Regions from separate parts of the Streptomyces sp. NPDC020965 genome, predicted to be linked through region 2. Evidence: riboswitches for the same ligand, from Rfam matches in the RefSeq annotation. Region 2 holds a riboswitch; each other region holds the start of a gene.

Region 1 (10,677 bases), on a different contig from region 2:
CCGCAGGACACCCCGGACGAGCGGAGCCTCTGGGGTGTCCTGCGCTATGTGCCCGAGGTGCCGGATACCACCGGCGCGGTCGAGGAGGCCGCGACGATCGCGGTGACCGATGAGCCGGCGGGGGCCTTCGGCGGCCGGCCCGACCCCGACCCCGACTACGACCCCGACTGGGATCTCGACCATGACCCCGGCGTCGAGGACGCGGAGTAGCGGAGGCGGGCGCGCGGGACGAGCACGCCCCCGGCCGCGCAAGGGCCGGGACGAGCACGCCCCCGCCCCCGTACGGCCGGGCGGCCGAGGACACCCGGCACAGGACCCCCGCCCGTAGCGCCGTACGGCGGCGGGGTCTCGTGCCCGTACGGAGGCGCGGCGCCGTGTGCCGTACGGAGGCGGGATCCCGTGCCCGCACGGAGGCCGGAGGCAGGGTGCCGGGAGCCCCGAGAAGCGCCCGGCACCCCACCTTCGGGGGATCAGCTCGGCGGCCCCGCCAGGACCGCCACCGCCGACGCCAGCGGCAGGCCCGAGCCGTCCCGGCGCGGATCCGGCTCCGGCAGCTCGGCCGCCATGCCGTTCCGCTGCGCCGCCCGCGCCGGGGCCGCACCCGCCCAGGCCAGCAGCAGGACGTCCTCACCCTTGAGGAACCGCTGGCAGCGCACGCCCCCAGTGGCCCGACCCTTGCGCGGGTACTGGTCGAACGGGGTGAGCTTCGCCGTCGTGATCGAGTCGTCCAGCGCGCCGGTCGACCCCGCCGCCGTGAACACCACCGCGTCCGCGGCCGGGTCCACCGCCGTGAACGAGATCACCCGGGCGCCGTCCGTCAGCTTGATGCCGGCCATACCGCCGGCGGCCCGGCCCTGCGGCCGTACCTGCGCCGCCGGATACCGCAGCAACTGCGCGTCCGACGCGATGAAGACGAGATCCTCCTCGCCGGTCCGCAGCTCGGCGCCGCCGACGACCCGGTCCCCGTCCTTGAGGGAGATGACCTCCAACTCGTCCTTGTTCGCCGGATAGTCGGGCACCACCCGCTTCACGACGCCCTGGAGCGTGCCGAGCGCCAGACCGGGCGACGACTCGTCCAGCGTGGTGAGACAGATGACCGACTCATCCGTCTCCAGCGAGAGGAACTCCGCCAGCGGCGCCCCGCCCGAGAGATTCGGCGTGGCGGCGGTCTGCGGCAACTGCGGCAGGTCGATCACCGCCAGTCGCAGCAGCCGCCCGGCCGAGGTCACCGCCCCCACATCGCCGCGCGCGGTAGAGAGCACGGCCGAGACGATCAGATCGTGCTTGGCCCGCTTGCCGCCCGGCTCCGCCAGCGGCTCGCCCGTCGCCGTACGCGCCAGCAGGCCGGTGGAGGACAGCAGCACCCGGCACGGGTCGTCCGCGACCTCCAGCGCCACCGCTGCGAGCGGCGTCGAAGCCGACTCCAGCAGGACCGTGCGGCGCTCGGTGCCGAACTTCTTCGCCACCGCGGCGAGTTCGCCGGAGACCATCTTGCGCAACTCGGCGTCGGACTCCAGGATGCCGGTCAGCTCGTCGATCTCACCGGTGAGCCGGTCGCGCTCGCTCTCCAGCTCGATCCGGTCGAACTTGGTCAGCCGGCGCAGCGGGGTGTCCAGGATGTACTGCGTCTGGATGTCGCTGAGGCCGAACCGCTCGATCAGCCGCTCCTTGGCCTGCGCGGAATTCTCGCTGGACCGGATGAGCCGGATGACCTCGTCGATGTCGATGAGGGCGACGAGCAGGCCCTCGACCAGATGCAGCCGGTCGCGCCGCTTGCCGCGCCGGAACTCGCTGCGCCGCCGCACGACCTCGAAGCGGTGGTCGAGATAGACCTCCAGCAGCTCCTTCAGCCCGAGGGTGAGGGGCTGGCCGTCGACCAGGGCGACGTTGTTGATGCCGAAGGACTCCTCCATCGGCGTGAGCTTGTAGAGCTGCTCCAGCACGGCCTCGGGGATGAAGCCGTTCTTCACCTCGATGACGAGACGCAGGCCGTGGGCGCGGTCGGTGAGGTCCTTGACGTCCGCGATGCCCTGGAGCTTCTTCGAACCGACCAGGTCCTTGATCTTGGCGATCACCTTCTCCGGGCCGACGGTGAAGGGGAGTTCGGTGACGACGAGACCCTTGCGCCGGGGGGTGACGTCCTCCACGGCCACCGTGGCACGGATCTTGAAGGTGCCCCGGCCTGAGGCGTACGCGTCCTTCACGCCGGCGAGGCCCACGATCCGGCCACCGGTGGGCAGGTCGGGCCCCGGCACGAACCGCATCAGGGCCTCCAGGTCCGCGCCCGGATGCCGGATCAGATGGCGGGCCGCGGCGATGACTTCGCCCAGATTGTGCGGGGGCATATTGGTCGCCATCCCGACCGCGATCCCGGACGAGCCGTTGACCAGCAGATTCGGATAGGCGGCCGGGAGCGCGACGGGCTCCTTCTCCTGGCCGTCGTAGTTCGGTGTGAAATCGACGGTGTCCTCGTCGATCGACTCCGTCATCAGCGAGGTGGCGTCGGCCATCCGGCACTCGGTGTACCGCATCGCGGCGGGCGGGTCGTCGTTGCCCAGCGAACCGAAGTTCCCGTGGCCGTCGACCAGGGGGACGCGCATCGAGAACGGCTGGGCCATCCGCACCAGGGCGTCGTAGATCGACGCGTCACCGTGCGGATGCAGCTTGCCCATGACCTCGCCGACGACCCGGGCGCACTTCACATAGCCGCGGTCGGGGCGCAGTCCCATCTCGTTCATCTGATAGACGATGCGGCGCTGCACCGGCTTCATGCCGTCCCGGGCGTCGGGCAGGGCCCGGGAGTAGATCACCGAATAGGCGTATTCGAGGAAGGAGCCCTGCATCTCGTCAACGACGTCGATGTCGAGGATTCTCTCCTCGAAGTCTCCCCCGGACGGTGTCCGGGAGGGTCCACCAGGCGGCGGGGTTTTCGTGCTGCGGCGGGCCATCGAGGCTGCTGCTCCTTCACGTACCGGATCGGGAACTGACGCCGACCATTGTGGACCGTCCCACTGACAGGACCGACCGCGACCCGGGAACTTCGCCAGGTGTCAGCCCGCTTGCATACAGTGGCAGTGCTGGGAAGACACCCAACAGCATCGCGATCGAAGGGACGTACATGCCCATGGGTCACACGGCCACAGCGCAGGCCGGTTCAGGCGGCCTGACAGCGACGGAGCACCGGCTGGCCAATGGCCTGCGTGTGGTGCTCTCCGAGGACCACCTGACCCCGGTCGCCGCGGTCTGCCTCTGGTACGACGTGGGCTCGCGCCACGAGGTCAAGGGCCGTACCGGACTGGCCCACCTCTTCGAGCACCTGATGTTCCAGGGCTCGGGGCAGGTCAAGGGGAACGGCCACTTCGAGCTGGTGCAGGGCGCCGGTGGCTCGCTCAACGGCACCACCAGCTTCGAGCGCACCAACTACTTCGAGACGATGCCCACCCACCAGCTGGAGCTGGCGCTCTGGCTGGAGGCGGACCGGATGGGCTCGCTGCTCGCCGCCCTGGACGACGAGTCCATGGAAAACCAGCGGGACGTCGTCAAGAACGAGCGCCGCCAGCGCTACGACAACGTGCCGTACGGCACGGCGTTCGAGCGGCTGACCGCCCTCTCCTACCCGGAGGGCCACCCGTACCACCACACCCCGATCGGCTCGATGGCCGATCTGGACGCGGCGACCCTCGACGACGCCCGCGCCTTCTTCCGTACGTACTACGCCCCGAACAACGCCGTGATCTCGGTCGTCGGCGATATCGACCCGGAGCAGACGCTCGCCTGGATCGAGCGGTACTTCGGCTCCATCCCCGCCCACGACGGCAAGCAGCCGCCGCGCGACGGCTCCCTCCCGGAGGTCATCGGGAAGCAGCTCCGCGAGGTCGTGGAGGAGGATGTGCCCTCCCGCGCGCTGATGGCCGCCTACCGGCTGCCGCACGACGGCACCCGTGAGGCCGACGCCGCGGACCTGGCGCTCACCGTGCTCGGTGGCGGCGAGTCCTCCCGGCTGCACAACCGCCTGGTGCGCCGGGACCGTACGGCCGTCGGGGCCGGGTTCGGACTGCTGCGACTGGCCGGCGCGCCGTCGCTCGGGTGGCTGGACGTGAAGACCTCGGCCGGGGTGGAGATCCCGCAGATCGAGGCCGCCGTCGACGAGGAGCTGGCCCGGTTCGCCGAGGAGGGCCCCACGCCGGAGGAGATGGAGCGCGCCCAGGCACAGCTGGAGCGCGAGTGGCTTGACCGGCTGGGCACTGTCTCCGGCCGCGCCGACGAACTGTGCCGCTACGCGGTGCTGTTCGGTGACCCCCAGCTCGCGCTGACCGCAGTGGAGCGGGTCCTCGACGTCACCGCCGAAGAGGTGCGGGACGTCGCGCGGGCCCGACTGCGCCCCGACAACAGGGCGGTGCTGGTGTACGAGCCGGTCGCCGAGGCCGACGCGACCGAGCAGAGCGACGAGGAAGAAGGGGCGGACCAGTGACCGACGCCGTCGAGCCGTTGACCGCGATGCAGTTCCACCCGCAGCCGACCGCGGGGGAGGCCAGGCCGTGGGCGTTCCCCGCCCCCGAGCGCGGCACCCTGGACAACGGCCTGACCGTACTGCGCTGCCACCGTCCCGGCCAGCAGGTCGTGGCGGTCGAGATCTCCCTCGCCGCGCCCCTCGAAGCCGAGCCCGACGGTGTCGACGGAATCGCCACGATCATGTCGCGGGCCCTGTCCGAGGGCACCGACCAGCGCTCGGCCGAGGAGTTCGCGGCCGAGCTGGAGCGCTGTGGCGCCACCCTCGACTCGCACGCGGACCACCCCGGTGTGCGGGTCTCGCTTGAGGTGCCGGTCTCCCGGCTGCCCAAGGCGCTGGGGCTGCTCGCCGAGGCGCTGCGCGCGCCCGCCTTCCTCGACACCGAGATCGAGCGGCTGGTGCGCAACCGGCTGGACGAGATCCCCCACGAGCTGGCCAACCCCGGCCGCCGCGCGGGCATGGAGCTGTACAAGCACCTCTTCCCGTCCTCGCTGCGGATCTCCCGTCCCCGGCAGGGCACCGAGGAGACGGTCTCCCGGATCGACTCCAAGGCCGTACGGGCGTTCTTCGACGCCCATGTGCGGCCCGCCACCGCCACGGCGGTGATCGTCGGCGATCTCACCGGGGTCGACCTCGACGCCGTCCTCGCGGACACCCTCGGGGCCTGGACGGGCGACACCGCCGCGCCCCGCCCCGTACCGCCGATCACCGGCGACGACACGGGCCGCGTGATCATCGTGGACCGGCCGGGCGCGGTGCAGACCACGCTGCTGATCGGCCGGATCGGGCCGGACCGGCACGACCGGGTGTGGGCGGCCCAGGTGCTCGGCACCTACTGCCTCGGCGGCACCCTCACCTCCCGGCTGGACCGGGTGCTGCGGGAGGAGAAGGGCTACACCTACGGCGTACGGGCCTTCGGGCAGGTGCTGCGTTCCGCGCCCGACGGGTCGGGCGCCGCGCTGCTCGGCATCAGCGGTTCGGTGGACACGCCCAACACCGGTCCGGCGCTGGAGGACCTGTGGAAGGTGCTGCGCACGCTGGCGGCCGAGGGGCTCACCGACCCCGAGCGCGATGTCGCCGTGCAGAATCTGGTGGGGGTGGCCCCGCTGAAGTACGAGACGGCGGCCTCCGTCGCGGGCACGCTGGCCGACCAGGTCGAACAGCACCTCCCGGACGACTACCAGGCGCTGCTGTACCAGCGGTTGGCCGAGACGGGCACCGTGGAGGCGACGGCCGCGGTCGTCAACGCCTTCCCGCAGGACCGGTTGGTGACGGTGCTGGTGGGTGACGCGGCGCAGATCGCGGAGCCGGTCAGGGCCCTCGGGATCGGCGAAGTGACGGTCGTCACAGGCTGACTGACGCCGCCCCCGCTGGCGCCGCGGCGGCACGGGACTGTGGAACCCCGGCACCTGACGGTGTCGGGGTTCTGTCATATGACCGTTTTGGGTGTTAGTTGACCGTCTGGCCTGTGGCATGTCCAACAAAACCGGCCCGGTGTTTGGTGATCGAAAGTCGTGCCGCTTAGCGTCAGTGCGGCTGTTCGCCGGTCGTACGCCGCAACCGCGGCACGGACAGCCATCGCCGAATCCCCACGGGCGTGAGCCCGGGGAACCGGGGACCCAGTCCCTCTGGGGTGAATCGGACACCTTCGCACCACGCGGAGGGGCCCGTAGGAGACCTTCCTGCTCCGAACCCGTCAGCTAACCCGGTAGGCGAGAAGGAAGGAAAGGAACAGCCTCTTCATGGCGTTCGCCCGTTCCACCGGGAAACACCGTGCCCCGGGCCGTATGACGCGCAAGAGCGCGAGCATCGCCGGTGTCTGCACCCTCGCCACCACCGGCGTCGTCGGAACCCTCGCGTCCCCCGCGTTCGCCGCCGAGACCGGCACCACCGGGGTCGAGGACACCGGGATGACGCAGATCCTGACCGAGGAGATCCTCACCGCGGAGACCCTCGCCGCCGAGGTCGCCGACCAGGCCGCCGCCCAGAAGCAGGAGGCCGCCGACGCCGTCGCGCGGGCGAAGCGGATCGCGGACGAGGCCCAGCGCAAGGCCGAGGCCCGCGCCCAGGAGATCCGCGAGGCCAAGGAGCGCGCAGCGCGCGCCGCCGAGCGCGAGCGGCTCGCCTACCGGCTCCCGGTCGCGGGCTCCGGCGTCTCCACCGACTACGGCACCGGTGGCTCGCTCTGGTCCTCCGGTAGCCACTCCGGCATCGATTTCCACGCCTCCTCCGGCACCACCGTGATGGCCGTCGGCGCGGGCACCGTCGTGGAGGCCGGCTGGGGCGGCGCGTACGGCCAGAACGTCGTGCTGCGGATGCAGGACGGCTCGTACACGCAGTACGGGCACCTGTCGGCGGTCACCGTCGCCGTCGGGCAGAGCGTCATGCCGGGCGAGCGGATCGGCCTCGCGGGCTCGACGGGCAACTCCACCGGACCGCATCTGCACTTCGAGGCCCGTACCGGCGCCGAGTACGGGACGGACATCAATCCGGTCTCCTATCTGCGCGCCCACGGCGTGAAGGTCTGACACCCGCGCCCTGCACCGGCCGCCGCGCGCCCCCGCGCGACACCGCCCGCTCCGTACCGAGGACCCTGGCAGCTCCGCGCCGGGGTCCTCGGCCTTTCGTTGGGTTCGTTGGGTTTGTCGGGTCTGCGGGGTCGCCAGGTTTATCGGATCAGTCGGATCAGGTCGACCGGAATGTATCCATGGCCGGAAGAGGACTTCCCTGTCTATGGGGCTATGGGTCTATGAGTCTGTGGGGCTATGGGTGACCGTCCCTATCGGCAAACGCCGACCGTTGGCATAGAGTCGCCGAATGCGTTTCCAGTGACGGCGTTTCACGCGGATTACAGCGGAGGTTCGGTCATGCGCATTCCCGCGCAGTCGGTGAGTACGGCGATCCGCGACGACATCGTCTCCGGTGTGTTCCGACGCGGCGAGCGGCTCGCCGAGGAGCAACTGGCGCGGCGCTACGGAGTCTCCCGGGTTCCCGTGCGCGAGGCCCTGCGGACCCTGGAGGCGGAGGGCTTCGTCGTCACCCGGAGGCACGCCGGCGCCTGCGTCGCCGAACCCACCGAGCAGGACGCCGTCGACCTGCTGGAGGTCCGTGCCCTGCTGGAGCCGCTGGGGGCGGCGCGGGCCGCCGTGCGTCGGACCGAGGCTCATCTGAAGGTGCTGCGGGGCTTGGTGCGGCTGGCCCAGGACCGGGCGCGGCGAGGCCAGGGGGAGGACCTACGGGCGTTCGGCGGCTGGTTCCAGGAGACCCTCGCACATGCCTCCGGCAGCCCCGGGCTGACTGCACTGCTCACTCAGCTCCGGCACCGGATCGCCTGGATGTACGTCGTGGAGCCGTCGGCCGGGTCCGTTGAGTCCTGGGCGGAGCGCGGCGCGATCGTGGACGCGGTGGCGCGCGGGGACGCGGACCGGGCGCGGGCGCTGAGCGCGGCGCACGCCGCGCGGACGATGGGGGCGCACCGGTTGCGCACTCCCGACCCGGCGGTGGTTTCGCAACATGCCGTAAACACGAGGAGTGCCCGCCATTAACAGTCACGGCGTATACAAAGACGGTGTGCCGTTCGGCGGGGGGTATTCGTGGGTCGATCGTGAATGCGGGATGAATTCAACAGAATGCGGACGGGCGGGCGGGCGCGACCGTGATGCGATTCGCGTCGCCCGGATTCCGCTGAGGGATATTGTGGCGGCCCGCCCGGAATTCCTTGGGAGGGTGCGAAGGTGCGCGAGTCCGCCCGGGGGTGTCGGCGGGTGTGCGGGTACCCCGGTCGAGGGCACCGGCCGCGCCCTGTTCTCCCGGTGTGCCCCCGGATCGGGTGCGTACGGCGGGTGCGTCGGAAGTCTCCGCGGGCGCGGGTGCGGGACCGTCACCGCGGGCGGGGGTGCCCGTCCGTCACCGCGGTCGGCCGGGAACGCGACGGAGCCGCGGTGTGCCGGGAACACGACGGAGCCGCGGTCTCCCCACAGGGGTTCCGCGGCTCCGGGCGACCCGGGGTGAGGCGGTGGGTCAGACCGTCTCGGGGAGCTCGTTGAGGCCCTCGGCCACCAGCTTGGCCAGTCGGTCCAGAGCGGCGTCGGCACCGTCCGCGTCGGAGGCGAGCACGATCTCCTCGCCGCCCTGCGCGCCCAGGCCGAGCACGGCCAGCATCGAGGCGGCGTTGACCGGGTTGCCGTCGGACTTGGCGATCGTGACCGGCACGCCGGAAGCCGTCGCGGCACGGACGAAGATGGAAGCGGGTCGGGCGTGCAGGCCCTCGGCCCAGCCGACGTTGACGCGGCGCTCAGCCATTGTGTTGCCCCTCGGGTCTCAGCGGTCAAGACTTTCTGGTTGTCTAGACCAGTCTCTCATGGTGCGGCACCTCCCATGGTGCGGCACCGGGCGACCCCACGTCGGGGGGTACGGCAGGGTGCGGGGGAGTGGGGCGGGGTGTGGTGGGGGCACGGCGGAGTGACCTTCGGACCCCTGACCCCTGGCCCCCGACACTCGCACCGCGTGCGCGGGCGGCACGCGGTGCGGACGGTGTCGATGGGGTTTCCCGGTCCCGGCCGTGCGACGCCCGGACGGGCCCTTCGGCCCGCCCTGGTGGGGGAGCTTCGGCCCCGGAGGCGGGGCCGGCCGGCCCCGCCTCCGGATGTCCTGCCCCGGGCGGCCACCGCGACGCCCGGTCGCGCCGTACGCTTTCCGTTATGCGGACCCAGCCGGAGCATCCCTACCCCGATCACTGGGAAGCGGACGTGGTGCTGCGTGACGGGGGAACCGCACGCGTCAGACCCATCACCACCGAGGACGCCGAACGGCTCGTCAACTTCTACGAGCAGGTCTCGGACGAGTCGAAGTACTACCGCTTCTTCGCCCCCTACCCCCGGCTCTCCGCCAAGGACGTCCACCGTTTCACCCACCACGACTACGTGGACCGGGTGGGCCTCGCGGTCACCGTCGGCGGGGAATTCATCGCGACCGTCCGCTACGACCGGATCGACGGCCGGGGCCACCCGGCGAGCGCGCCCGCCGACGAGGCCGAGGTCGCCTTCCTCGTCCAGGACGCCCACCAGGGGCGCGGGATCGCCTCCGCGCTGCTCGAACACATCGCGGAGGTCGCCCGGGAGCGGGGCATCCGGAGGTTCGCGGCCGAGGTGCTGCCCGCCAACAACAAGATGATCAAGGTGTTCCGGGACGCCGGATACACCCAGCGGCGCAGCTTCGAGGACGGCTCGGTCCATCTGACGCTCGATCTCGAACCCACCGCCGAGTCCCTCGCCGTCCAGCGCGGCCGGGAACAGCGCGCCGAAGCGCGCTCCGTCCAGCGGCTGCTGGCGCCCGGCTCGGTGGCGGTCATCGGCGTCGGACGCGCGCCCGGCGGGGTCGGGCGGACGGTGCTCCGCAACCTCCTCGGCACGGGATACACCGGCCGCGCCTACGCGGTGAACCGCGCCTTCGGCGACGAGTGGCACGAGGTGGCGGGCGTACCGGCCTTCCGCTCCGTCGGTGAGATCGTCGCGGAGACGGGCGAGCCGGTCGATCTCGCGGTCGTCGCCGTGCCCGTCGAACGGGTGCCGGAGGTCGTGGCCGACTGCGGCGAGCACGGGGTGCGGGGACTCGTCGTCATCTCGGCCGGCTACGCGGAGAGCGGTGCGGACGGCCGGCGGCGCCAGCGGGAACTGGTGCGGCAGGCCCGCTCGTACGGGATGCGGATCATCGGCCCGAACTCGTTCGGGATCATCAGTACGGCCCCGGGGGTGCGGCTCAACGCATCACTCGCGCCGCACGCCCCGGAGCCCGGCCGGATCGGTCTCTTCACCCAGTCCGGGGCCATCGGCATCGCCCTGCTGTCGGGACTGCACCGGCGCGGAGCCGGCCTGTCGACGTTCATCTCCTCCGGGAACCGCGCGGACGTCTCCGGCAACGACTTCCTCCAGTACTGGTACGAGGACCCGGACACGGACGTCGCCCTGCTCTATCTGGAGTCGATCGGGAACCCCCGCAAGTTCAGCAGGCTGGCCCGGCGCACGGCGGCGGTGAAGCCCGTCGTGGTGGTGAAGGGGGCGCGCCACAGCGGGAGCGAGCCCCCGGGGCACGCGGTACCGGTCACCCGGATCCCGGACGCGGCGGTGGGCGCGCTGCTGCGCCAGGCCGGCGTGATCCGTGTCGACACG
Region 2 (10,677 bases):
ACTGGCGCACTGCGGCGGCGAACCGCGTAGCTGAGCGGGCCCTGTGACGGCACCGGGGGCGCTGTCACAGGGGCAGCAGGTCGGGACGTTTCGCCGCCACATGGTCACCGGAGCTCTGGCCGCGCAGCCGGCGCCCGAACCAGGGCACCAGATGCTCACGCGCCCAGTGGATGTCGTCGCGCCGCACCTCAAGGGTGCCGCGCGGCGGTAGCGGGGGCCAGGGCTGATCCGGGTCGGCCGGCACGTCGATCCCCAGCACCTGCGCGGCACGGAGCGCGACCCGGGTGTGCCCCTCCGGGGAGAGATGCAGCCGGTCGCGGTCCCAGGCCCGGCGGTCCTGGACCGATCTGAGCGACCACAGGTCGAGTACGGGGCAGTCGTACCGGTCGGCGATGGACCGCACATGTGCGCTGTACGTGGCTATCCTGCCGCGCAGGTGGCGCAGGACCGGGACGCCTCGGGTGTCGAATCCGGTGGTCACCATGACCGTGCCGACGGCGTTGGTCAGATCGGCCACCGCCCGCTCGAAGCGCTCGGCCACGGCGTCGGGGTCGCTGCCCGGTCGAATGATGTCGTTGCCCCCGGCGCAGAACGTCACCAGGTCAGGGGCGAGTTCCCGGGCCCTCGGCACCTGCTCCGCGACGATCTGGTCGAGCAGTCGGCCCCGTACCGCCAGATTGGCGTAGCGGAAGGGGTGTTCCGGCGCGCGGTCGGCGAGCAGGACCGCGAAACGGTCCGCCCAGCCCAGGTACGTCCCGGCGGGGCCGGGGTCGCCGACGCCTTCGGTGAAGCTGTCACCGATCGCCGCGTACGACCCGATTCCGCCGGGCGTCCCTGCTCTCGAAGTTCTCACGTCTTGTGCCACGAGAACTCATCCTGACCTCGCGGATGTGACCTACGCGACCGTAAGGAGGGGTTGACGGGGGGTGATCTTTACCACCGGGTCCGATTCCGGTGGGTGGGAATACGCCAGAATCCCCGCGTACCACCGGGGCGGCACACGGGGATTCGGGGATTCACCCGATACGGGCGGGGCTGGCGGGCTCGCGCGGGGTCAGGTGTGACGCGGACCGTTCATCCGGTGCCCTCCGCTGGGGGGCAGCGGTGATGCCGTCGGTTCAGAGGGAGACACCGTGCTGGCGCAGGTACGCCACCGGGTCGATGTCCGAGCCGTAGTCGGGACCGGTGCGGATCTCGAAGTGCAGGTGCGGGCCGCTGGAGTTGCCGGTGGAGCCGGAGAGGCCGATCTGCTGTCCGCCGGTCACGCTCTGCCCGGCCGACACGGCGAGGGAGGAGAGGTGGGCGTACTGGGAGTAGGTGCCGTCGGTGTGCTGGATGACGACCTCGTTGCCGTAGGAACCGCTCCAGCCCGCGGAGACGACACTGCCCGGGCCGACGGACCGGACGGTGGTGCCGGTGGCCGCCGCGAAGTCGACACCGGTGTGGTAGCCGCTGGACCACATGGCGCCGGAGGCGCGGTAGGAGGTGGTGACACCACCGGATTCGAGCGGGGTGGTGTAACCGGAACCGGCGGCGGCGGGGGCGGCCGGTGTCTCCGCGGTGTCCGACGCGGTCTGGCTCGCGCCGTCGCTCTCGGCGGGGGCCGCCGCGGCCGGGGCGGGCTCGACCTCCGGAGTCGCCGGGGCGGCGGACCGGGACGCGGGCTCCGGGGTGGCCTCCGTCCGCTGCGACGGCACCGCACCGCCGGTCGCCTTGGCGATGGCGAGTTCGACGCCCGGGTGGATCAGCGCGGGGTCCCCGCCGACGACCTTGCGGTTGTCCTCGTAGAGCCGCTGCCAGCCACCGTCGACCCGCTGCTCGTCGGCGATCTTGGACAGATGGTCACCGGCGACCACCCGGTAGACGGCTGCGGACTTCTCCGCCGCCTTCTCCGCCACCGGGGCGGCGGCGGGGGCCTTGGTCACCTGCGCGGTGGCGGAGGCCGGCCGCTCCGCCGCGTGGGCGCCGGCCGCGCCCAGCAGTGGCAGGGCGATGGCGGCGCCACCGGTACCCGCGGCGACGAATCCGCGGGTGAGGGGGCTGGTCCTGGTACGGCGGTGCTTACCCTTTCCGGGCATGGCGTTGCTTCCTCTCCGACGCCTGCGAGGTGAGCTGTCGGGTTCGGGCTGGAGATGCCCGGCCGCGCGACTGCGCGACTTCACCCCAAGCCGTCCGGATGCCCGGATCGGCGTACTGACTGGGTCCCCCGCTCCTGCCATGCGTGGATATGCGAATGGGGTTCCGGTCGGCGGCAGGATGAGGCGGTCCGCCCGGATTGCCGTGACCGTAGACGAGCGCCACAGACCTGAACAAGCCACTCCGCTTTCACTGTCAAGATCGATTCACCGGCGGACCGGAATTTCCGGTCACCCTCCGTGGAACCGGAAAGGCCAACTACCCACCCCGCGTCGATATCGGCCGCGCGTCCGGCGGCACGGAACGTCACGAATATGATCCTGCTCACGAGCGAGGCCCCATCTCCCCTATAGATGGGGCACGTTACCCTTAAACGACCAATTCGGTCAGAAGTGCAGAATGTGGCTCTTAGTGGCGGCGGGGTGAGGGATCCGGGGGTCCGGTACCCCCGGCCGGATGAGGTGCCGACCCCGCGGGTGGCCCGGCGCCGCCGCCCCCGCCCGGTAGCCGCTGGCCGCTGGCCGACCCGTGCCGAGGACCGGGTGACCGCACAGGCCGGGGACCGGGCACGGCGGTGTCGTATCGTCGGGAACACGCCATCGTCGGCGAGCCGCGCCGGCAGTGACCTCCAGGAGCCTTTGTGACACAGCAGCTGCCGCGGGTCCCGTCGACCGAACCCGAGCTGACCGGGGTTCGCAACTTCCGAGACGTGGGCGGACTGCCGACCGTGGACGGCCGGCAGGTGCGGTACGGAGCCCTCTACCGCAGCGGTCACCTCGCCAACGCGACCGCGAGCGATGCCGCGTTCCTCGCCACACTGGGGCTGCGCACGGTCTTCGACTTCCGGAACTCGGCCGATATGCGGCTGGAGGGTCCCGATATCGACCTGCCCGGGGTGCGGAATCTGAATCTGCCCCTCAGCGACCCGGCCGACGGCGCCGACTTCTGGCTGATGGTGCGCGAGGGCGATCTCGACCAGCTCCGGTCGATCCTGGCGGACGGCAGGGCGGCGGACCGGATGGCGGAGTCGTACCGGACGATGATCACCGGGCGCACCGGGGAGCACAGCCGGGTGCTGCACGCGCTCGCCGAGGACAGCGTCCCGGCACTCATGCACTGCGCGGCGGGCAAGGACCGCGCCGGGCTCTCGATAGCGGTGTCCCTGCTCGCGGTCGGGGTGGAGCGGGAGGCGATCGAGGCGGACTACCTCAAGTCCAACGAGCCGCACCGGCGTTATCTGGTGCGTCGCCGGGACAACTCGCCGGCCGGGATGTCGGCGGAGGTGATGGAGCTGCTGAACCCGCTCTTCGACGCGCGCGCCGCTTATCTGAACGCCGCCTTCGATGCGATCGAGCAGACCTGGGGCACCACCGAGCGCTATCTGACGGACGGGCTGGGGGTCTCCCCCGAGACCCGGGCGCGGCTGCGGGAGCGACTGCTCGACGGGGCGTGACCGCGTCCGTCCCCCTTCACGGAGGGTTCGCGAATTCACGGAGGTTCGCGAATTCACGGAGGGTTCGCGAATTCCACGGGAGGCTCGCGACGGGTGGGCGCCGGTCGACCCTGGGTTACTTGGCGCCCATCTCGAAGAGGAGATAGAGGAACCCGGCGAACACATGGCCCGCGATCAGGTAGGCGAAGAGGCGGATCACCAGACCCCGGGGGAACTTCCCCTCCTCTTTGGCGGCGGCCTTCGAGGAGACCGCGGGGCTCTCGGGCGCGGCGGGGTTCTGGGGTGCGGGGCTCTCGGACATGGCGGGCCTCTCTTCTCGTACCGGCGGACCGGCGTCAGCTGTGGTGCGGATGGAGGTCGGGGCTCTGGAGCAGGGTGTGGACGAAGAGCATCTCGGCGCCGTCGCGGGTGGCGGCCGCGATGCGGTGGGGGGTGAGCGAGTCGAAGTGCGCGCTGTCCCCGGGGCCGAGTTCGTGCACGGCCTCGCCGAGGGTGAGCCGCACCCGGCCGTCGAGGACATGGATCCACTCCTCGCCGGGATGGACCCGTACCAGATCGCCCTGCGCGCCGTAAGGGACGACGAGCCGGAGCGCCTGCATGGCCCGGCCAGGGGCGCCCACCTGGTGATACGTCCAGCCGTCGGCTGCCGCGGGCTCCCGGCGGCCGGCCCGGACGATCGGGTCGCGCTCCGCCGACACCTCGCCGAGCAGCTCGCCGATTGCCGTACCGTAGATTCTGGCGAGACTGAGGAGCATGGGCAGCGACGGCTGTCGGCGGCCGGTCTCCAGCCGGGACAGATGCGCGGGCGAGAGTCCGGCGCGCTGGGCGGCGGCCTCCAGGGTGAGGCCGCGGCGGCGGCGCAGCTCGCGCAGCCGGGGGGCCACGTCGGGAAGGTCCGTGGCCGGTTCGCCGGTGGCGGCGGTCGGGTCCGGAGGGTGACCTCCGGGAGGACTGTGCATGACTCCATTGCGCCAGGAAACTGCCTCTGAGGCAAATTTCTTTACCTCAGAGGCAAAAAACGCCGGTCGGGTACTCCGCGGGGGCGGGTCAGCGCTGCAACACCGCCTGCTTGATCAGTGTCTTTCCGAAGTCCCACATCAGCCCGCCCCCGGCATGGGCGTCGTCCATGACCGCGGTGAAGGCCGTGAGGAAGCGGTCCACCTCCCGCTCGCCGATCGTCAGCGGCGGGATCAGCTTGATCACTTCCAGCTCGTCACCGGAGACCTGGGTGAGGATCCGGTGTTTGCGCAGCAGCGGCACCACGACCATCTGCGCGAAGAGCCCCTTTCGGGCGGCCTGGAGCATGGTCCAGCGGCCCCGGAGTACGAGGGACTCGGGGCGCCCGAACTCGATGCCGATCATCAGCCCCCGGCCGCGCACCGCCGCCAGGAACTCATAGCGGTCCACCAACTCGGCCAGCCGGGTGCGCAGCAGGTCACCGGTCACCCGGGCGTTGGCGACGATCCCCTCGTCCTCGATCACCGACAACACCGCGAGTCCCGCCGCCATCGCCTGGGCGTTCGAGCCGAAGCTCGCCGAATGCACCAGGACCCGGTCCATGGACGAGTAGACCTTCTTGAAGATCCAGTCCTTGCCGAGGGTCGCGCCGACCGGTACGTAACCGCCGGAGAGCGCCTTCGCCACACAGACGAGGTCGGGTTCGACGCCGTCGTCGTGCTGGTAGGCGTAGAAGTCACCGGTCCGGCCCAGGCCGGTCTGCACCTCGTCGGCGATCAGCAGCGCACCGTGCCGGTGGAGCAGCTCCTGCGCCGCCCGCAGATAGCCGGGGGGCGCCTCCTGGACGCCCTTGCCCTGGATCGGCTCCACCACCAGGGCCGCCACGTCCCCGCGCCGCAGTTCGCGTTCGAGCGCGGCCAGGTCGCCGAGGGGTACGGCGGTGTCGGGCAGCAGGGGGGCGAACCCGTCCCGGAAACCCGCCTCGCCGTTGACGGAGAGGGCGCCCGTGGTCAGTCCGTGGAACGCGTGCTCGCAGTAGAGGACGCGCGGCCGACCGGTGGCGCAGCGGGCGAACTTCAGCGCCGTCTCGACCGCCTCCGTACCACTGTTGCCGAAGAACACCCGGTCCAGGTGGGGGCTGTGGGCGAGCAGCTTCTCCGCGAGGAGGCCGGGCAGGGGCGAACAGTCGAAGCGGGTGAGGTCGGCGAGTGAGGCGTCGATGACGTCGTGCAGCGCCGCACGGACGACGGGGTGGTGCCGGCCGAGGCCCATCACCCCGAACCCCGCCAGCATGTCCAGGTAGTCCTGGCCGTCGGCGTCCCAGAAGTACGCGCCGTCGGCCCGCTCGTAGACCTTGTCGAAGCCGATGGTGCGCAGCACCCGGGGCAGTTGGTGGTTGAGGTGGCGGGCGTGCAGCTCGTAGCGTTCGGCCCCGCGCTCGGCGAGCAGTGCGGCCAGGTCGAAGCCGCGGCGCGGGGTGCCCTCCGGGCCGGGTGCGGCCATCCGGTCCGGAGGGCCGGGGTGGCCGGGGTGGCCGGGGCGGGCATCGACCTCCCGGCCCGTCGACAGCGGCTCGGTCATGTGCTCCCTCGCTCTCGTTGTTTTCCGGTGCCCCGGTGCCCCCGTGCCTCCGATGGGGTGCCGCCGCCCGCGGCCATCGCTCAGCCCCGGCTTCCCGAGACGGTCTCCCGCACCGCCCGGATCGATTCCTTGAGGGAGCCCATGGTGGCGAGGACGGCGGTGGGCTCGTACCCGCAGTGCGCCATGCAGTTGGCGCAGCGGGGGTCCTTGCCCCGGCCGTACTTCTCCCAGTCGGTCTCCTCGATCAGCTCGCGGTAGGTCGGGACGTATCCGTCGTTCATCAGATAGCAGGGGCGCTGCCAGCCGAAGAGGGAGTAGTTGGGGATGGCCCACGCCGTGCAGGGGAAGTCGGTCTTCCCCTCCAGGAAGTCCAGGAAGAGCGGCGAGTGGTTGAGCCGCCAGCGGCGCCTGTTGCCCCCGGCGAAGGACTTCTTGAACAGCTCACGAGTCTGTTCCACCCCCAGGAAGTGCTCTTGGTCCGGCGCCTTCTCGTAGGCGTACGCGGGCGAGATCATCATCTCGTCGACCTTGAGGTCGTCATTGAGGTAGTTCAGCACCTCGATGATGGTCGCTGGGGTGTCGGTGTTGAAGAAGGTCGAATTGGTGGTGACCCGGAAGCCCTGGCTCTGGGCCTCCTTGATGGCCGCCACCGCCTCGTCGAAGACGCCTTCCTTGGCGACCGATTCATCGTGGCGCTCGCGCAGTCCGTCGATGTGCACGGCGAAGGCGAAGTAGCGGGACGGGGTGAAGTTCTTCAGCTTCTTGCGGAGCAGCATGGCGTTGGTGCAGAGGAACACGTACTTCTTCCGGGCCACGAGCTGGCGCACGATCTCGTCGATCTGCGGATGCATCAGCGGCTCGCCGCCCGCGATGGAGACCATGGGGGCACCGGACTCCAGCACCGCCCCGACCGCCTGCGCCACCGGCATCCGCTGCTTCAGCACCCCGGCCGGGTGCTGGATCTTCCCGCAGCCCTCGCACGCCAGATTGCAGGCGAAGAGGGGTTCCAGCTCCACGATGAGCGGAAACTTCTCCCGCTTGCGGAGCTTCTGTTCAAGCAGATAGGTCCCGACCCTGATGGTCTGGCGAAGCGGCATGGCCATCTGGCTCACCTCCTGGGGAGCTGTAAAGAACGGTGCCATTCGTGGAAAGCGGGAAGGACGGCCCGGAGAACCCGGAATGCCGATATTCCCCCTCGGACGGTGCCCATACGGATCAGCTCGTGCTCCGGAGCGTCCACCACCACCCGGACGGCGGCGACCGGACGGGGTCCGGCGTCCAGCGCCGTCGCCAGGGTGGCCGCGGACTCCATGTCCACCGCGATGGCGCCGGTGGCCCACAGCTCGGCCCGCTCCGGGCCGCGTACGACATGGTCCGAGCCGGTCAGCGGCCCGCGGTGGACCCGGCGGCCGGGCAGGGTCCTGGTGACCGCCTCGATCAGCGGCCCCGCCGCGGTGCAGGGGGTGGCGCCGGCCGGGTGGCGGGTCTCATCGGCGATGACGACGTCCCCGGGGCGCATCCCCGGCGCGAGCCCGGCGCAGAACCCGGTGGCGATGACGGCGGCGTCCCGGAGCGGCCCGCCGGCCAGCGCCTCCCGTACGGCGCGCGCCGCGTTCCGCGGTCCCATGCCGGTACGGAGCAGGGTCACCGGACCTCCGCCGCCCCGGTGGTCGGCGCCGCGGAGCGCCAGTCGCTCGATTCCGAGGGCGCAGGCGATCAGTAGTGGTACGTCGGTGTCCGGCGGCCCCTGGGGAGCGCCCATCAACCCCCCTCGCGGTCGCGGGCCACGACGGGTTCGCCGTGGACGTAGCGGCCGAGGGCGGTGAGCGGGAAGACCTGGCGGTAGAGGTGGTAGTTGATGGAGAAGTCCCAGGGGAAGCCGGTGCCGGTGAAGTGGGGCTCGTCCCAGGAGCCGTCCGCCCGCTGGGTCTCGGCGAGCCAGGTGACCCCCCGTTCGACCGACTTGCTCTCCCGCTCGCCCGCCGCGGTCAGCGCCAGCAGCGCCCACGCGGTCTGGGAGGCGGTGGAGGTGCCCTGACCCATCCAGCCCTTCTCGCCGTACGAGCGCAGGTCCTCGCCCCAGCCGCCGTCCTCGTTCTGGACGGAGTCGAGCCAGCGGACCGCGCGGCGGATCGCCGGGTGCGACCCGGGGATCCCCGCCGCCGTCAGGGCCGGCACCACCGCGCCCGTGCCGTACAGGTAGTTGACGCCCCAGCGACCGAACCAGGCTCCGCTGGGCTCCTGTTCGGCCAGTAGCCAGGCGATGCCGCGACGGGCCCGGGGGTGGTGGGCGCGGCCCTCGTGGGCGAGCATCTCCACGACGTGCGCGGTGACATCGGCCGATGGGGGGTCGATCACCTCGCCGAAGTCGCAGAACGGCAGGCGGTTGGGGAGCAGGCTGGTGTTGTCGGCGTCGAACGCGGCCCACGCGCCGTTCCGGGACTGCATTCCGAGGGTCCAGCGGCCGGCCCGCGCGACGGCGGCCTCCAGCCGGGCGGGGTCGGGGTGCCGCACCCGGCGCAGGGCGAGGATCACCTCGGCGGTGTCGTCGATATCGGGGTAGTTGTCGTTGTGGAACTCGAACGCCCAGCCGCCGGGGGGCAGTCCGGGCCTGCGGACGGCCCAGTCGCCGGAGCGGACGATCTCCTCGTCGAGCATCCAGTCGGCGGCCTTGACCAGCGCGGGATGGTCGGCGGGCAGGCCCGCGTCGGCGAGCGCGACGGTGGCGAGGCAGGTGTCCCAGACGGGCGACTGGCAGGCTTCGACCATCCGGACGGGCCCGCCGCCGGGGGCATCGTCCTCGCTCCAGACCGCGAACCGGTCCAGCGACTCCAGTCCGGCCCGCATCACGGGGTGGTCGATGTCGTAGCCGAGCAGGTGCAGGGCGATCAGGGAGTACACGGCGGGTGGCTGGATCCCGCCCCAGCAGCCGTCGTTCTCCTGGCGTTCGACGATCCAGCGGGCCGCGGCGTTCATCGCGATTCTCCGCAGCCGGCGCGGCGCGAAGGTGTGGTAGAGCCGCAGGGCCCGGTCGGCGCGCTGGAAGAATCCGTCCCAGCTCCGTACGGAGGCGAGCGGCCGCGGCGGGTTCGGGCGGCCCGGGTCGATATGCAGTTCGTCCAGCGCGAACGGCGCGGGCCGCACCGGCCGCTTCGCCGAGACCACGGTGAGCGGCACGATGGTCTGCCGGGCCCAGCAGCCGAAGTCGTAGATGTTGAGCGGGAACCAGCCGGGGAGGAAGATCAGCTCGGGTGGGAGTTCGGGCAGGTCCTCCCATTTCCACCAGCCGAAGAGGGCGAGCCAGATCCGGGTGAAGACCCTGCTCCCGGCGATACCGCCGTGCTGTCGGACCCAGGCGCCCGCCCGTGCCATATGGGGGTCGTCCGGCTGATCACCGGCCAGTCGGAGCGCGACGTACGCCTCCACGGTGGCGGAGAGTTCCCCGGGTCCGCCGTAGAAGGTCGGCCAACTGCCGTCGTCGCGCTGTTTGCCGCGGATGAAACGGGCCGCCGCGTCGGTGGTGCGCGGATCCCGGATCCCGAGGAACTGCCGCAGCAGCAGGTCCTCGGCGTCCATCGTCACATTGGTCTCAAGGTCGCCCTTCCACCAGCCCTGCGCGTCCTGCCGGCTCAGCAGGTACTCGACGGAGCGTGCCGCGGCCCGGCGTGCCAGCTCGGGAGGGTCACCCGGGGCGGGGGGCTCCACAGGGGCCCCGGTGGCATGGATGTGCGGTCTCTGGCCGGCAGTGGCTGCGCGGGCCCCCGCGGGTCCGCCGCTTCCGTCGGTCGTCGCTGTCATGGCTTCCCCTTACCGTGCAGTGATGCCTGGTGCCGTACTGGGGTCTCCGTCGGCCGGCTCCCGGTTGCCCGGTCACCGGCCGGCGACTGCGATTCATATGGAGGACGCGGTGCGGAACGTCTCCGGTGGGGGGTTCACCTCATTCGTCACGGTAGTCCCTCGGCCCGATTTCATCGCTTCCGTACGACGACGAAATCCGCGAGGGCCACGAGCTGCGCCCTGAGGTGGTCGGGCATGTCGACGCCGTCCAGGGCGGCGATGGCGACGGAGTGCTGGCGGCGGGCCTCGCCGGAGGTCCACTCGCGGCCGCCGGCCTCCTCGATCAGGGCGGCCCTGGTGGCGAACTCCTCCTCGGAGAAGCTGTCGAAGTCATTGCTCTTGGCGTCGGCCGCGAGCAGTTCCCCGAGCCGTCGGGAGGCCGGCCCGCCCTCGGCGAGCGCGGCGACGACCGGCAGGGACTTCTTGCGCTGGCGCAGATCGCTCCAGGTCTGCTTGCCGGTGGCGACCGGGTCGCCCCAGATGCCGAGCAGATCGTCGACGGCCTGGAAGGCGAGGCCGAGGTGGTAGCCGTACGCCTCCAGCGTGTCGGCCGTCCGGTCGTCGGCCCCGCCGAGCACCGCACCGATGGAGACGGCGCAGGCCAGCAGCGCGCCGGTCTTGTTGCCCTCCATCTCCAGGCACTCCTCGACGGTGACCCGCTCGCGGTGCTCGTACGAGATGTCCTGGGCCTGGCCGTCGATGAGCTTGCGGGT
Region 3 (9,277 bases), on a different contig from region 2:
CGATCTGTCATTGAGTCTCTCGGACGGGATTCAGTGGCAGAGATCGAAAGACTCTGTCTGGAAGTGGAGAATGGATCGCATCTCTACCTTTGGTTCCTGGGGGACTAGTGCGTAGGTGCTGCTCCATGCAGCGGCACCGAAGCGGAAGTCCGTCGAAATATGCCCTGGCAGGGCCTCTGCGTGAGGTGATGGCAGTAGGCGGTGGCAGCATCAGCGGATGAGAGTGGGGGGAAGGCGGTGATTCGTCGCGCACGCCCCACCAGCGATCCTGCCGCCCGCCCGGGCATCCGCCCGAACCCGTCCCCCCGAAGTGGTGGCCGACACCGCCCCCCACTGCCTACCATCAGCACGCCAGGGCTTTGTGAACCACCGCACAATCACCCCCGCCGGGAGGCTCCTTTGCACCGCCGCCGTCGCAACGCGATCACCGTCTCCGCCGCACTCCTCCTCGCCGCGCCCCTTCTCTCCGCCTGCGGCGAGCAGGCGCACCCCGGTGCCGCTGCCGTCGTCGGTGGGGAGCGGATCGAGGTGTCGGCCGTGCAGGCGAAGGTGAAGGACGTGCGGGCCGCGCAGGAGCGGTCGCCGCAGGCCGCGCAGCTCATCAAGGACAGTGGCCAGCTCAGCCGGGCCAAGCTGTACGACCTCATCGTGGGGCGGGTGGTCCAGCGGGCCGCCGATGACGCCGGGGTGACCGTCAGCCGTAAGGAGATCCAGGAGGGGCGGATCGCGCTCGCGCGGCAGGCCGGTGGCGAGGAGCAGCTCGCCGCCGTCTACCTCCAGCAGCGCGGGGTCGCCCCGGACCAGATCGAGGAGGTCGTCCGACGGGACGTCGTCGTCGGCAAGCTCGCCCAGGCCCTCGGCGCCGGTGAGACCCCCGACAGCCAGCAGAAGCTGAACGCCGCCTTCAGCGCCGCCGCCAAGGCGCTGAAGATCGACGTCAACCCCCGGTTCGGTAGCTGGAGCGATCAGAAGCTCGAACTCGGCGACTACAAGGCCCCCTGGATCAGTCAGGTCTCCAAGCAGCCGGAACCCGTCCCGACGGCCGGTGCGTAGCCCGGGGTAAGTTCGAGGTGTGACCACAGAAACCCCCGCCGTCGGCCGTATCGTCCTGCTCACCGCCAGCCATCGCGTCGCCCCGGGATTGCTGTCCTGGCCCGCCTGGCAGACGCTGCGGGAGGCCGACCGGGTTCTGTGCGCAGACCCCGCACATCCGCAGCTCCCCTATATCCGCGAGGCCGGGGTCACGGTCGAGATCGCGGCCCCGGAGGCGTCGGAGCTGGTCGACGCCTGCGTCGGCGCGGTGCCCGGGGCCGCGGACGGCGCCGCCGGCGCGGGTACGGGCGCGGGCGCCACCGTCGTGGTGGTCGCCACCGGGGAGGGCGAGCGGAAGCTGACCGACGGTCTCGCCCGTCTCGCCGGCTCCAACCGGGTCCAGATGCCCGATCTGGAGCTGCTCCCCGGTTCGTACGATCTGCCCGGCGCGCGTCTCCTCGATCTGATCGAGGTCATGGACCGCATCCGTGCCGACTGCCCCTGGTCGTCCGTCCAGACCCACCAGGGGCTCGCCAAGTACGGCATCGAGGAGGCGTACGAGCTGGTCGAGGCGATCGAGGACGGCGACCGCGACGAGCTGCGCGAGGAGCTCGGGGACGTACTCCTCCAGGTCGTCTTCCACGCCCGTATCGCGCAGGAGGACGCGGATGAACCGTTCTCCATCGACGACGTCGCCGGGACGATCGTGGAGAAGCTGATCCACCGGCATCCGCATGTCTTCGGGGACGCGACCGCCGAGACCCCCGAGGACGTCAAGGAGCACTGGCTCCGTACCAAGGCGGTCGAGAAGCAGCGGGACTCGGTCACCGACGGCGTTCCGCTCGGGCAGCCGGGTCTCGCGCTGGTCGCGAAGCTCGCCTCCCGGGTCCGTACGGCGGGACTGGACGTCCCGCTCCCGCCGGGCGACGGCATCGGGTACGAGCTGCTCGACCTCGCCGTACGGGCCGAGGAGGCCGGGGCCGACCCGGAGGCGGCGCTGCGGGCAGCGGCGCGGGTGTACCGGGACGCGATCCGGGCGGCGGAGGGCCACGCGGGGTAGACCCCACTGTCGCCCTCGTTGTCGCCCTCATAGTGATGTCCCCAGATGACTGTCCTCTCCCTATATAGAGGAGAGGGCAGCACGGCCCCGGGGCGGCCGGGGTACGACCCCGCGCGCTCGAAGCCCCCGGGTGGCGACGGATAACGTCAGGGGGTGAGTGAGACCCCCGCCCCTGAGCCCGCCCCCGCCCCCGATCGCACCCCTGCCCCTGCCCCCGCTCCCACCCCTGACCCCGCGGCCCCGCCCGCGAGCCCCGAGCTGTTCACCTGGGAGTTCGCCACCGACCCGTACCCCGCCTACGCCTGGCTCCGGGAGCACGCCCCCGTGCACCGCACCCGGCTCCCCAGCGGGGTGGAGGCATGGCTCGTCACGCGGTACGCCGACGCCCGGCAGGCCCTCGCCGACCAGCGGCTGTCGAAGAATCCGGCGCACCACGTCGAGTCCGCGCACGCCAAGGGCAAGACCGGCATTCCGGGCGAGCGCAAGGCGGATCTGATGACACATCTGCTGAACATCGACCCGCCGGACCACACCCGGCTGCGGCGGCTCGTCGCCAAGGCGTTCACCCCGCGCCGGGTCGCCGAGTTCGCCCCGCGCGTGCAGGAGCTGGCCGACGGGCTCATCGACGGGTTCGCGGAGCGCGGCGAGGCCGACCTCATCCATGAGTTCGCCTTCCCGCTCCCCATCTACGCGATCTGTGATCTGCTCGGCGTCCCGCCGGAGGACCAGGACGACTTCCGCGACTGGGCCGGGATGATGATCCGCCACGGCGGCGGGCCGCGCGGCGGTGTCGCCCGGTCGGTGAAGAAGATGCGCGGCTATCTGCTCGAACTGATCCACCGGAAGCGGGGGGCCCTCGACGACGAGGGCGCCGACGATCTGATCTCGGGGTTGATCCGGGCCAGTGACCACGGGGAACACCTCACCGAGAACGAGGCCGCCGCCATGGCGTTCATCCTTCTCTTCGCAGGCTTCGAGACCACCGTGAACCTCATCGGGAACGGTGCGTACGCCCTGCTGCGCAACCCGGACCAGCGGGCCCGCCTCCAGGAGTCCCTCGACGCGGGCGAGAGCGAGCTGCTGGCGACCGGGGTCGAGGAACTGCTCCGTTACGACGGGCCGGTGGAGATGGCGACCTGGCGGTACGCGACCGAGGCGCTCGACATCGGGGGCTGCGAGATCGCGGCCGGTGATCCGGTTCTGGTGGTGCTCGCGGCCGCCGACCGCGATCCGGAGCGGTTCGCCGAGCCGAATGTTCTCGACCTTTCCCGGCGGGACAATCAGCACCTCGGATACGGGCACGGCATCCACTACTGTCTCGGCGCGCCGCTCGCCCGGCTGGAGGGTCAGACGGCGCTCGCGACGCTGCTCAGAAGGCTGCCGGACCTGCGGCTCGGCGCGGATCCGGCTGATTTGCGATGGCGTGGTGGGCTGATTATGCGTGGGCTGCGCACCCTCCCCGTGGAGTTCACACCCCGCCAGAAATGACGCCCCGTCACATCTGTGACTTTCGCGTGATCTCTGCTGCATCGACTTGTGACACACGTTCGACTGCCGCTACCTTCAACGATCGTCTCAGCAGTCTGGCGAAAGGCAACCGAATGCGCTCCGGGAATGGTCGGCATCGCCGACCCCGTCAAGCTCCGGCCATCGTCGTCGCCGCGGGGGTGACGGGATCGGCCATCGCGATCCCCCTCCTCGGTGCCGGCTCCGCCTCCGCCGCCGAGCCCGCCGCCTGGGACCGGGTGGCGGAGTGTGAGAGCGGTGGCCTCTGGAGTGCCGACACCGGCAACGGCTACTACGGCGGACTCCAGCTCTCGCAGCGGGTCTGGGAGGAGTTCGGCGGTACGGAGTACGCCTCCCGCGCCGACCTCGCGAGCCGTTCGCAGCAGATAGCCGTCGCGGAGAAGGTCCTCGCCGCGCAGGGCGAGAAGGCGTGGGCGTCGTGCGCGGGCATCGCCGGGCTCACGGACAGAGCCACCGGCACGGAGAAGGGCACCGGGAAGAGCACGGGCACGGGCACCGGCAAGGCCACGGACAAGAGCACGGGCACGGGCACGGACAAGAGCACCGGTACGGACAAGGGCGCCGCCACGGGCCGGTCCGAGACGGACGGGACGAGCGGTGGCGCCTCCGCGACGCCCTCCGCCCCGGGCCAGAAGGGCGGGGCGACGACGACGCCGAAGCCCGCCACCGGGTCGACCACCCCGGGCGCCGGCCCGACCCAGGGCGTCGGCAGCGGCGCCGACCGCGCCGCCGCCGCGACGGCCGGTGCCGGAAAGCACCGGGGCGAGCCCGCCGATGAGCCGACCAAGAAGCCTGAGGGCACGACCGGCGCTGCGGATTCCGCGGATTCTGCGGGCGTGCCCGGGTCGAGCACCCCGCCTCCGGCCACCGAGGCCGCCGAGCCGGGCGGCACCGCATCCGGCACCCCGTCGCCCGCCAACGAGGCCGCCGAGCGGCGGGCGGCCGATCCCGGCCATGCCTCCCGCGGTGCCGGCGCGGCCCGTGACGGCGCCGTGGGCGCCACGGTGCCCGGCGACAAGAAGGTGGAGGTCGTCAAGGGCACGGCCGGTGGCGCGGGCGCCTCACCCACCTCGTACACCGTCCAGCCCGGTGACAGCCTCTGGGCCATCGCGGAGGAGCGGAAGCTCGACGGCGGTTGGAACGCGCTGTACGAGAAGAACCGGACCGCCGTCGGCTCCGACCCCGACCTCATCCACCCCGGTCAGAGCCTCGATCTCGACGCAAAACAGGGGTAGTTAGTCCTCCTTTGTCCAATTTTGCGGAAGTGAGACAAGGGTCTCTTTGCCGAAATGGACTCGACGGCTCCGCTGGAACTGGTCATTCCGCGCTCGACCTGCGGAAATGTGCGTTCTCGGTCGAGCGGGATGGGCGATTTCTCCCCGATGTTCATCTTTGAACATCGGGGAGAACTGTGGCTACGGTCTGAACCGCTCGCCACCGCGGGCACCATCGACCGTCACGCCGAATCCTGCCGTCGGTCGGGGGGAGTACTCGACGCTCAGTGCGCCGAAGGCAGGAGCGGGGGACCCAAGGTAAGCGCCGGACCCGGCCGTTGAGGATGACGGTGGGCCACCCGGCTAGGGGTGAAGCCGCGCGCTAGGACGCGCGGCCGGGCAACTCACTTGGCCCGAACCCGACAGCTCACCTCGTAGGCGTCGGTGAGGAGACCACCATGCTGTTTTCCGGCAAGGGCAAGCACCGCCGCCCCTCCAAGGCCACCCGTATCGCCACGCTCGCCGGTGTCACCGGTGCCGCCGTCGCCGCCCCGCTGATGGGCGCCACCTCGGCCTCCGCCGCGACCGCCAGCGAGTGGGACGCCGTCGCCCAGTGCGAGTCCGGCGGCAACTGGTCGATCAACACCGGCAACGGTTACTACGGCGGCCTCCAGTTCTCGGCCTCCACCTGGGCCGGCTACGGCGGCACCGCGTACGCCTCCACCGCCGACAAGGCGTCGAAGTCGCAGCAGATCCGGATCGCCGAGAAGGTCCTCGACGGTCAGGGCAAGGGCGCCTGGCCGAACTGTGGTGTGAACCTCTCCCAGGCCACCTACGGCGGCGGCTCGACCGAGCAGCAGCCGCAGCAGCAGAGCCAGCAGAAGTCGCAGCCGAAGGCCGAGCAGAAGTCCGAGCGTCAGGCGCAGCCGCAGCAGAAGCGCGCCGAGGCCCCGACCACCCGCTCCGAGCGCTCCGCCGCCCCCGCCCCGTCCGCGGCCCCGGCTCCGGCCAAGGGCTTCCAGAAGGGCGACGGCGAGTACCAGGTGAAGGCCGGCGACACCCTCAGCACGATCGCCACCGCCGAGAAGGTGGGCGGCGGCTGGGCCAAGCTGTTCGAGCTGAACAAGGACATCGTCGACGACGCCGATGTGATCTACCCGGGTCAGCAGCTCCACCTCGGCTGACCCCACGGCCCCCCGGGGCCGACACCCGAGACAGGTCTCGGGGCCGCTCCGGAACGACACCCGGAGCGGGCCCCGGGCCCCTCGGGGCCGAATGGGCCACCCCGGTCCGGCGCGCTTCCCCCGTACGCGCCGGACCGGGGTTTCTCTCTGTCTCCCGGCCGGGCGGACGCCCGCCCGACTCCTACCGACCGGTAGACATCGTTCTTTTTGTCCCCCGCCGCGGCCGTTCACGGCGTTTTTCGTCCCAGCGGGCGGGCAACCGGCCGGTCGGTGCCCCACCGCCGGTTAGGCTCGTGGCGCAAGGCCAAAGAGACCCTGCACTCCAAGCGTCACATCCCAGAAGGAGATGCTAGTGCCGTCCATCGACGTCGTCGTAGCCCGGGAAATCCTGGACTCCCGAGGCAACCCCACGGTCGAGGTCGAGGTTGGCCTCGACGACGGCAGCACGGGTCGTGCTGCAGTTCCGTCCGGCGCCTCCACCGGTGCGTTCGAAGCCCTTGAGCTCCGCGACGGTGACCCGAACCGCTACCAGGGCAAGGGCGTCGAGAAGGCCGTCCTCGCCGTCATCGAGCAGATCGGCCCGGAGCTCGTCGGCTATGACGCCACCGAGCAGCGGCTGATCGACCAGGCGATGTTCGACCTGGACGCCACCCCGGACAAGTCCTCGCTCGGCGCCAACGCCATCCTCGGCGTCTCCCTCGCCGTGGCGCACGCCGCGTCCGAGGCGTCCGACCTGCCGCTCTTCCGCTACCTGGGCGGCCCGAACGCGCACCTGCTGCCCGTTCCGATGATGAACATCCTGAACGGCGGCTCGCACGCCGACTCCAACGTGGACATCCAGGAGTTCATGATCGCGCCCATCGGCGCCGAATCCTTCTCCGAGGCGCTGCGCTGGGGCACCGAGGTCTACCACACCCTCAAGAAGGTGCTGAAGCAGAAGGGCCTCTCCACCGGCCTCGGCGACGAGGGCGGCTTCGCGCCGAACCTCGACTCCAACCGCGCCGCGCTCGACCTGATCCTTGAGGCCATCAAGGAGGCCGGTTACGTCCCCGGCAAGGACATCGCGCTCGCGCTCGACGTCGCCGCCTCCGAGTTCTACAAGGACGGCTCGTACAACTTCGAGGGCAAGTCCCTCTCCGCCGCCGAGCTGACCGAGTACTACGAGGAGCTGGTCGCGGCCTACCCGCTGGTCTCCATCGAGGACCCGCTCTTCGAGGACGACTGGGCCGGCTGGAAGGTCCTCACCGACAAGCTGGGCGCCAAGGTCCAGATCGTCGGCGACGACCTCTTCGTCACCAACCCGGAGCGCCTGGCCCGCGGCATCGACGAGGGCTCGGCCAACGCCCTGCTCGTCAAGGTCAACCAGATCGGTTCGCTGACCGAGACCCTCGACGCGGTCGAGCTGGCCCAGCGCAGCGGCTTCAAGTGCATGATGTCCCACCGCTCCGGTGAGACCGAGGACGTCACCATCGCGGACCTCGCCGTCGCCACCAACTGCGGTCAGATCAAGACCGGCGCCCCGGCGCGCTCGGAGCGCGTCGCCAAGTACAACCAGCTGCTGCGCATCGAGGAGATCCTCGACGACGCCGCGGTGTACGCCGGGCGCAGCGCGTTCCCCCGCTTCAAGGGCTGATCCGCACGGGTTGATCCGCGAGCGCTGATCCGCAAGGGCTGATCCACCGGGGTTGATCCGCAAGGGTTGATCCACAGGGCCGGACCCGCACGGACCGATCGCCGGGTCCTCCCGGCCGGCCGGTCTCCCACGGCGGTCGAGCGACGCACCTCCCGACGGTTGATCAAGGTCAGCCGCCGGGGGGTGCGCAGCCAGTCGTCCGGACGTCCTCGGCCACGGTCCCGTACCGTGTCCGGGGACGTCCGTACGTGGGTACGGGGGAAGGGAGGCGGGACGACATGGCCGCGAAGGACCGTGACCGGTTCTCCACCGCGACCAGGTTGCGGCTGCTCGGCGAGCAGACCGCCGCCCGTGTCTACCGCTCCCAGACCCGGCGCCAGGCCCGCCGCTCCCGGCTGACCGGCCGGGCGGCCTTCCTCGCGCTGGTCCTCTGTTCGCTGATCGTCGCCCTCGCGTACCCCATGCGGCAGTACGTGTCCCAGCGCGGCGACATGGCCGAACAGCGCGGCCGGATGGCCGAGGCGGAACGGCAGGTCGAACGCCTCCGGGACGAGAAGGCGCGGCTCCAGGACGATATGTACATCCGGCGACTGGCCCGGGAGCACCTGCACTACGTGCTGCCGGGGGAGACCGGATACACGATGATCGACCCGGAGGTCGAGGAGGACCGGCGCGCGCAGGACGGCGCGGCCGACCGCCCCTGGTACTCGAACGTCTGGGAAGGCGTCGACCACGCGGACCGCCGCTGACCTCCGCTCCGTACACCCCGCCCGCACCCCCCGGCGGCGGACCGCGGTGACATGCGGCCCCACGGCGGGCGACCCCGGCCCAGCGGCACGACAAGCCCAGCGGCACGACAGTTCAGCAGTACAACAGTTCAGCACCACCCAGCACAGCAGCGACACAGAATCGTCAGAGCCAAGGTAGGCATGGAAACCCCTCCTCCCCACACCGATCCCACCGAGCCCACGGACGCGGACATCGCGGCGTTCCGGGAACAGCTCGGCAGGCCCCCGCGCGGACTCCGCGCCATCGCGCACCGCTGCCCCTGCGGGCAGCCCGATGTCGTCGAGACGGCCCCCCGGCTGCCCGACGGCACGCCCTTCCCGACCCTGTACTACCTGACGTGCCCGCGTGCGGCCTCCGCGATCGGCACGCTGGAGGCGAACGGGGTCATGAAGGAGATGTCGGAGCGGCTGGCGGCCGATCCGGAGCTGGCGGCGGCGTACCGGCGGGCGCACGAGGACTACATCGCGCGCCGGGACGATATCGAGGTGCTCCAGGGGTTCCCGAGCGCTGGCGGGATGCCGGACCGGGTGAAGTGTCTGCACGTCCTGGTGGGGCACTCGCTGGCAGCGGGCCCCGGGGTCAATCCGCTCGGGGACGAGGCCATCGCGATGCTGCCGGAGTGGTGGCGGAAGGGCCCGTGCGTCACCCCGTGCGAGCAGCCGGCCGAAGCCCGATCCTGAAGACCGGGACCCGTCCCACCCGGCCAGATCCGTCAGACGCGCCCTGAGGAGTACCCACAAATGACCCGCGTCGCCGCGATCGACTGCGGCACCAACTCGATCCGGCTGCTCGTCGCCGACGCCGACCCGGCCACCGGGACCCTGGTCGACCTCGACCG

The links. Region 2 has a riboswitch for cyclic di-AMP ahead of ACH4S7_RS14665 (peptidoglycan DD-metalloendopeptidase family protein). Riboswitches for the same ligand answer to the same signal wherever they lie in the genome.
Region 1: another riboswitch for cyclic di-AMP. It lies ahead of ACH4S7_RS22980 (M23 family metallopeptidase); the one in region 2 lies ahead of ACH4S7_RS14665 (peptidoglycan DD-metalloendopeptidase family protein).
Region 3: another riboswitch for cyclic di-AMP. It lies ahead of ACH4S7_RS28255 (transglycosylase family protein); the one in region 2 lies ahead of ACH4S7_RS14665 (peptidoglycan DD-metalloendopeptidase family protein).

The regions. Positions count from the first base shown of each region.
Region 1 covers NZ_JBIRRE010000007.1:394,231-404,907, reverse strand. The annotation lists gene ACH4S7_RS23000 (CobW family GTP-binding protein) at 1-210, shown strand, start outside; gene ACH4S7_RS22995 (DNA topoisomerase (ATP-hydrolyzing) subunit A) at 471-2,948, opposite strand; gene ACH4S7_RS22990 (M16 family metallopeptidase) at 3,119-4,471, shown strand; gene ACH4S7_RS22985 (M16 family metallopeptidase) at 4,498-5,865, shown strand; cyclic di-AMP (ydaO/yuaA leader) riboswitch at 6,080-6,240, shown strand; gene ACH4S7_RS22980 (M23 family metallopeptidase) at 6,253-7,038, shown strand; gene ACH4S7_RS22975 (GntR family transcriptional regulator) at 7,378-8,055, shown strand; gene ACH4S7_RS22970 (HPr family phosphocarrier protein) at 8,531-8,812, opposite strand; gene ACH4S7_RS22965 (GNAT family N-acetyltransferase) at 9,211-10,677, shown strand, end outside.
Region 2 covers NZ_JBIRRE010000004.1:194,285-204,961, forward strand. The annotation lists gene ACH4S7_RS14655 (alpha/beta fold hydrolase) at 1-34, shown strand, start outside; gene ACH4S7_RS14660 (SGNH/GDSL hydrolase family protein) at 65-865, opposite strand; gene ACH4S7_RS14665 (peptidoglycan DD-metalloendopeptidase family protein) at 1,119-2,078, opposite strand; cyclic di-AMP (ydaO/yuaA leader) riboswitch at 2,083-2,242, opposite strand; gene ACH4S7_RS14670 (tyrosine-protein phosphatase) at 2,777-3,589, shown strand; gene ACH4S7_RS14675 (DUF6126 family protein) at 3,705-3,890, opposite strand; gene ACH4S7_RS14680 (helix-turn-helix domain-containing protein) at 3,925-4,548, opposite strand; gene ACH4S7_RS14685 (aspartate aminotransferase family protein) at 4,637-6,049, opposite strand; gene hpnH (adenosyl-hopene transferase HpnH) at 6,208-7,230, opposite strand; gene ACH4S7_RS14695 (1-hydroxy-2-methyl-2-butenyl 4-diphosphate reductase) at 7,236-7,889, opposite strand; gene shc (squalene--hopene cyclase) at 7,889-9,925, opposite strand; gene ACH4S7_RS14705 (polyprenyl synthetase family protein) at 10,096-10,677, opposite strand, start outside.
Region 3 covers NZ_JBIRRE010000010.1:240,406-249,682, forward strand. The annotation lists gene ACH4S7_RS28235 (SurA N-terminal domain-containing protein) at 400-1,053, shown strand; gene ACH4S7_RS28240 (nucleoside triphosphate pyrophosphohydrolase) at 1,073-2,092, shown strand; gene ACH4S7_RS28245 (cytochrome P450) at 2,246-3,580, shown strand; gene ACH4S7_RS28250 (transglycosylase family protein) at 3,694-4,854, shown strand; cyclic di-AMP (ydaO/yuaA leader) riboswitch at 5,114-5,289, shown strand; gene ACH4S7_RS28255 (transglycosylase family protein) at 5,292-6,017, shown strand; gene eno (phosphopyruvate hydratase) at 6,364-7,650, shown strand; gene ACH4S7_RS28265 (septum formation initiator family protein) at 7,929-8,399, shown strand; gene ACH4S7_RS28270 (DUF501 domain-containing protein) at 8,580-9,119, shown strand; gene ACH4S7_RS28275 (exopolyphosphatase) at 9,180-9,277, shown strand, end outside.